One region of the Streptomyces sp. NPDC051218 genome, then DNA from elsewhere that is predicted to be linked to it. Evidence: riboswitches for the same ligand, from Rfam matches in the RefSeq annotation. Region 1 holds a riboswitch; the other holds the start of a gene.
What was found. Region 1 has a riboswitch for thiamine pyrophosphate ahead of thiM (hydroxyethylthiazole kinase). Riboswitches for the same ligand answer to the same signal wherever they lie in the genome.

Region 2: linked by a shared signal. The riboswitch ahead of ACIBCK_RS32475 (thiamine ABC transporter substrate binding subunit) and the one ahead of thiM (hydroxyethylthiazole kinase) in region 1 are both predicted to bind thiamine pyrophosphate.

The regions. Positions count from the first base shown of each region.
Region 1 is NZ_JBITEU010000014.1:60,010-63,253, forward strand. It holds gene thiD (bifunctional hydroxymethylpyrimidine kinase/phosphomethylpyrimidine kinase) at 1-215, opposite strand, end outside; gene thiE (thiamine phosphate synthase) at 212-850, opposite strand; gene thiM (hydroxyethylthiazole kinase) at 1,156-1,989, opposite strand; TPP riboswitch at 1,983-2,108, opposite strand; gene ACIBCK_RS34800 (cupin domain-containing protein) at 2,275-3,192, opposite strand.
Region 2 is NZ_JBITEU010000012.1:83,714-86,957, reverse strand. It holds gene rlmN (23S rRNA (adenine(2503)-C(2))-methyltransferase RlmN) at 36-1,142, shown strand; TPP riboswitch at 1,201-1,318, shown strand; gene ACIBCK_RS32475 (thiamine ABC transporter substrate binding subunit) at 1,391-2,485, shown strand; gene ACIBCK_RS32470 (ABC transporter permease) at 2,461-3,244, shown strand, end outside.

The DNA of each region.
Region 1 (3,244 bases):
ACGTCGGCGAACAGCGTGTCGAGCTGCTCGGTGACGAACTCCGGGGGGACGGCGTGGATGCCGGTGACTCCCTGGGTGTTCTGTGCGGTCAGGGCGGTCAGAACTGCCGTTCCGTACGCGCCGTTTGCGGAGAACGCCTTCAGGTCGGCTTGGATCCCGGCGCCGCCGGAGGGGTCGCTGGCGGCGATGGTGAGGGCGATGGGCGGGCTGGTCACGCGGAGACCTCCGGTCGCAGGGTGTGGGCAAGGGAACGGGCCGCGGTCTCGGGGTCGGGCTGCCCGCAGACCGCGCTGACGACAGCGATCCCGGCCGCGCCACTTGCCCTGACGGCGGCGGCCTCGGACGCGCCGATCCCGCCGATGGCCACGCAGGGCAGCGGGCTCTCCCGGACGATGCGGGCCAGGCCGTCCAGACCGAGCGGGGTGTCCGCGTCCGGCTTGGTGGACTGCGGGAACACCGGACCGACACCGAGGTGGTCGACGGCATCGGGTACGTGCGTCAGCTGTTCGGGGCGGCTGACGGACAGGCCGACGTACGCGTGAGGGCCGAGCTGGCGCCGGGCGGTCGTGGGGGAGCCGTCCCGCTGCCCAAGGTGGACGCCGTCCGCGCCCAGCCAGACCGCCACGTCCAGGCGGTCATTGACGATCAAGGGGACCCCGGTGCCCGCGAGTTCAGCCTGGATCGACCGGCCGAGCGCACACAGCGTGCGGGCGTCCGCTTCCGGATCGCGCAACTGGACAGCGGTGACACCACCCTTGACGGCGGCTGCCACGGTGACGGCGACGCCGCGCTCGCCGCAGAGCCGGGTGTCGGTGACGAGGTACAGGGACAGGTCGAGTGGTGGTCGCATGGGTGCTCCTTGGGGTCTACCGGCCGCGGGAGGGCGCGGCGGCGTGGGAGACGCATCGGGAGGTGCTGGGGAAGAGGTGCTGGGGAAAGAGGTGTAGGGAAGGGGGAGGGCCCCTGACGTGCGGGAACCTTGAGTTATCCACAGGGGTGAGGGTGTGTGTCCGAGGGGGCTGGCAGACTTGGTGTTGGGGTCGCCCCCCTGGGCGGGCGGGGGCTGATCAGCGGCTGATTAGCGGCTGACCAGCCGCTGACACCCAGGCCGACCGCCCACCGCAAAACCCCGCAACATCCCCAACACCCGCGAGCTCAACGCAGGTTGAGAGCCCCGGCGAGCCGGTCCGGGCTGAGCTCGTACAGCGCGTCGATCAGCGCGACCGCGAACGTGCCGGGACCTGTCGAGCGGGTGGCGGCGCTCTCCGCGGCCACTGTGAGCAGGGCGGTCGCGGCAGTGGCGGCCAGCAGCGCGTCTCCGGTGACGGCTGTGCAGGCGGCGACCAGGGCGCCGAGCGAGCAGCCGGTTCCCGTCACCAGAGGCAGCAGCGGGTGCCCATTGCTCACCCGCACCACTCGCGTCCCGTCGGTGAGGACGTCCTCAGGACCGCTCACGGCGACCGCGCAGCCGTAGCGTCGGCTCAGCGCGGTGGCCGCGGCCAGCGCCGCTTCGGGGGTGTCCGTGCTGTCCACGCCGCGCCCGCCCGTGCCGCCGCCGTCCAGCGCCAGGATCTCGGAAGGGTTGCCGCGAACGACCGCCGGGGTTGCGCTCTCCAGGAGTTCGCGGGCCAGCTCGGTGCGCCAGGGCAGCGGGCCGACCGCCACCGGGTCGAGCACCCACGGGCGCCCGGCGCCGGCCGCTTCCTTGACCGCGACGCGCATCGCCTCCGCCGTCACGGAAGTCACCGTCCCCAGGTTGACCAGGACACCTCCGGCCACTCGGGCCAGTGCTCCGGCTTCCTCCGCGCTGTGCACCATCGCGGGGGCCGCTCCTGCCGCGAGCAGCACGTTGGCGGTGAACTGCGACGCCACGACGTTGGTCAGGCAGTGCACAAGGGGTGCGGAGGTCCGCAGGGCCGCGATCACGTCCGCTACGGCAGCACGGGAGACGGCAGGGCCGTTTTGGGCAGGTATGGAGGCACTCTCCATCGTCAACACCCTTCCTACGCCGGCATTACCCGGTCCAGGTTCATGCGGTCGGCGGAAAGGGGATCAAGTCCCGTCCGCCCTCTCAGCCCGGCTACTCCCGAGCTCCCGCGGTGGTCACTACGCAATGTACCTCCCTCGGGAACGGGAGTTCGCACTCGGGGCTCCGCACGGCACGACAGAGCGGGGGCGGGCGCTGGACTTCGGCTGTTGCGCCCACGTGACGCCGTTGCGCCCACGTGACGCCGTCGCGCCCACCTGACGCCGGCGGTCGTCGCCTACGTACACTCACTCGCGAAGTCGAGAGCGATACTCACCCGGGGCCGTACCTCGGGCACGTCTGAAGGCGCGGCTGAAGGCGTGCGGAGAGGCGTATCCGACCGCGCCGGAGATCGACTCGACCGGCTCATCGGTGTCGCGGAGCCGGACGGATGCCAGGTCGATGCGCCACTGCGTCACGTACGCGCCCGGTGTCTGTCCGAGGGCGGACCGGAAGCGCCTCGACAGCGTCGCCCGGGAAACGCGCGTCGCGGCGGCCAGGGTCTCCGTGGTCCAGGGGTGCCCCGGCTGGGCGTGGACACAGGCCAGAGCCTCGCGCACGACCGGATCACGCATCGCTCCCAGCCATGAGCCGGACTGCTCCTGCGGGTGGCGGGCCAGCCAGGCGCGTACGAACTGGACGAGCAGAAGGTCGACGATGCTGTTCACGGCGGCGGTGGTGCCGATCTGCGGCTGTGCGAGCTCCGCGGCGAGAAGTTCGACGGTCCTTCTGAGCTGCGCGTTCTCCCGGGCTGTGACGTGCATCGGCCGAGCGAGAGAGGTGAGCACCGGTGTACGCACCTCCGGGTCCTGCTCGTAGCGCAGTACGATCACTTCCGTCTGCACCGGCGCCGAGCCCAGGCGCAGGGCCCTGCCATCGCCGAAAGACCGGGCCGCCGCCGCACGGTCGCAGGAACCCAACGTCATGCCGGCGCCGCCGGCTATCCCGTGTGCGGTGCCCGGCGACACCAGGACGGCGTCTCCGGCCTGCACCGGAAGAGGTTTCTCGCCCGGGACGTGGAGCCACATGGTGCCGCGGGACACCACGTGCAGTGCCGCTCCTGGCGAGGAGTCCAGCCGCAGGCCCCAGATTCCTCCGGCCTTCAGCATGACCCCGAGCGCCCCACGCGCACCCGAAACACGCAAGACCTCCGCCAGCACATCCATGGGTCCATTCTCGTCCACCGGGCGCCTCGCCCGCCGTTGGGCGGTTCGGGGT
Region 2 (3,244 bases), on a different contig from region 1:
GTGGCGCTCCCACAGTCTGCGACACTGGAATCACCATGCCTGTACCCGGAGAACTCACCTTCGTCGCGCCCCGCGGAGCCAAGAAGCCGCCGCGGCATCTCGCCGACCTCACGCCCGCCGAGCGCAAGGAAGCCGTCGCCGCCGCCGGCGAGAAACCGTTTCGCGCCAAGCAGCTCTCGCAGCACTACTTCGCGCGGTACGCGCACGACCCGGAGCAGTGGACCGACATTCCCGCCGGTTCGCGCGGGAAGCTCCAGGAGGCGCTGCTTCCCGAGCTGATGTCCGTGGTGCGGCACATCAGCTGCGACGACGACACCACCCGTAAGACACTGTGGCGGTTGTTCGACGGGACGCTCGTCGAGTCCGTGCTCATGCGCTATCCGGACCGCGTGACGATGTGTATCTCGTCGCAGGCCGGGTGCGGGATGAACTGCCCGTTCTGCGCGACCGGGCAGGCCGGTCTCGACCGGAATCTGTCCACCGCCGAGATCGTGCACCAGATCGTGGACGGGATGCGGGCCCTGCGCGACGGGGAGATTCCCGGTGGGCCCGCGCGGCTCTCCAACATCGTCTTCATGGGGATGGGTGAGCCGCTCGCCAACTACAACCGCGTGACCGGGGCGATCCGCCGGCTGACGGACCCCGAGCCCGACGGGGTCGGCCTCTCGCAGCGTGGCATCACCGTGTCGACCGTGGGCCTCGTGCCCGCCATCCACCGGTTCGCCGACGAGGGCTTCAAGTGCCGCCTCGCCATCTCGCTGCACGCGCCCGACGACGAGCTCCGCGACACCCTCGTACCCGTCAATACGCGCTGGAACGTGCGCGAGGTGCTGGAGGCAGGGTGGGAGTACGCCGCAAAGTCCGGGCGCCGCCTGTCCATCGAGTACGCGCTGATCCGGGACATCAACGACCACGCGTGGCGCGGTGACCGGCTCGGGCGGCTGCTCAAGAACAAGCCCGTGCACGTGAACCTGATCCCGCTGAACCCGACGCCGGGCTCGAAGTGGACGGCGTCGCGGCCGGAGGACGAGAAGGCCTTCGTGAACGCCATCGCCGCTCATGGGGTGCCTGTCACGGTGCGTGACACCCGTGGCCAGGAGATCGACGGGGCGTGCGGTCAGCTCGCCGCGGCAGAGCGTTAGGCTGGCCGAAACACAACTTCATAGGCAGTGCACAACTGCACGGACGGAACACATCTTCATATTCCGACAGGGGAGCGCCACAGCGCTGAGAGTGCGGCAGCCAAGGACAGGTTGGCCGCAGACCCTCTGAACCTTGCCCGGGTCATTCCGGGTAGGAAGTTCGGACACCACTCAAGCTGTTGCGCCCTGCCCGCCGGCCCTTCGGTCCGCGGGCAGGGCCGCGTCTCTTCCTGGTCACTCCAGGAGGAATGAATTCAGTGAGTACCACCAAGAAGATCACGCTCACCGCGGTCGCGGTGAGCGTCGGGCTCGTCGCGCTCTCCGCGTGCGGCAGCTCGTCCGACAGCGGCGACAAGGCCGACTCCAAGAGCGTCACACTCGTCAGCCATGACTCGTTCAACGTCTCCAAGGACGTGCTGAAGGCGTTCGAGAAGAGCTCCGGGTACAAGGTCAACGTCCTCAAGGACGGGGACGCGGGCGCCGCTGTGAACAAGGCGATCCTGTCCAAGGACAACCCCCAGGGCGACGTCTTCTTCGGCGTAGACAACACGCTTCTGTCGCGTGCGCTCGACAACGGCCTCTTCCAGTCGTACGAGGCCAAGGGCTCGGACCAGGTCGCCTCGCAGTTCCGCGTCGATCAGGGGAAGCACCGGGTCACGCCCGTCGACAGCGGCGACATCTGCGTCAACTACGACAAGAAGTACTTCGCCGACAAGAAGCTCGCGCCGCCGAAGTCCTTCGCGGATCTGACCAAGCCCGCGTACAAGGACCTGCTGGTCACCGAGAACGCGTCGACCTCGTCCCCCGGCCTCGGGTTCCTGCTCGGCACCGCCGCCCAGTACGGCGACGACGGCTGGCAGGGCTATTGGAAGAAGCTCAAGGACAACGGCGTCAAGGTCGTCGACGGCTGGGAGCAGGCCTACAACGAGGAGTTCTCCGGGTCCGCCGGCGGCAAGAAGGCCAAGGGCGACCGGCCGCTCGTCGTCTCGTACGCCTCGTCCCCGCCCGTCGAGGTGCTCTACGCCAAGCCGCAGCCCAAGGAGGCGCCGACCGGCGTCGCGACCGGCACCTGCTTCCGGCAGGTCGAGTACGCGGGTCTGCTCGACAACGCCCGGAACGAGAAGGGCGGCAAGGCGCTGCTCGACTTCCTGATCAGCGCCGAGTTCCAGGAGGACATGCCGCTGAACATGTTCGTGAACCCGGTCCGTGAGGGCGGCAAGCTGCCGGAGCTGTTCACGGAGCACGGCGTGAGCGTCGACAAGCCGGAGACCATGGCTCCGAAGAAGATCTCCGACAACCGCGAGCAGTGGGTCAAGTCGTGGACCTCGCTCGTACTGAAGTAAGCACGTCCCGTAAGGGGCTCGCGCGCGGGAGCGCGACGCGGCTCGGTCTCATGGCCGTGCCCGTCGCGTTCTTCGCCGTCTTCTTCGCCTATCCGGTCGCCGCGATCGTCGCGCGCGGCCTGAAGGTCGGCGGGGACTGGCAGTTCGGGCGGATCGCGGAGGTCGTCGGGCAGTCCGACGTCCGGCACGTGCTGTGGTTCACCACCTGGCAGGCGCTTGCCTCGACGGCGCTCACCCTGCTGATCGCGCTCCCTGGCGCGTACGTCTTCGCGCGCTTCGAGTTCAGGGGCAAGCAGATTCTGCGGGCCGTCGTCGCGGTGCCGTTCGTGCTGCCGACCGTCGTCGTCGGGACCGCTTTCCTCGCGCTGCTCGGCCGGGGCGGGCTGCTCGACGAGATGTGGGGCGTACGCCTCGACACGACGGTGTGGGCGATCCTGCTCGCGCACGTCTTCTTCAACTACGCCGTCGTCGTACGGACCGTCGGCGGGCTCTGGTCGCAGCTCGACCCGCGCCAGGAGGAGGCCGCGCGGATGCTCGGCGCCTCGCGGTGGACCGCCTGGCGGACCGTCACGCTGCCCGCGCTCGGTCCCGCGGTCGCCGCGGCCTCCCTCATGGTCTTCCTCTTCACGTTCACCTCCTTCGGCGTCGTGCAGATCCTCGGCGGACCCGCGTACTCGACGCTCGAAGTGGAGATCTACCGGCAGACCGCCCAGCTTCTCGACCTGTCGACGGCCGCCGTACTGACGATCGTGCAGTTCG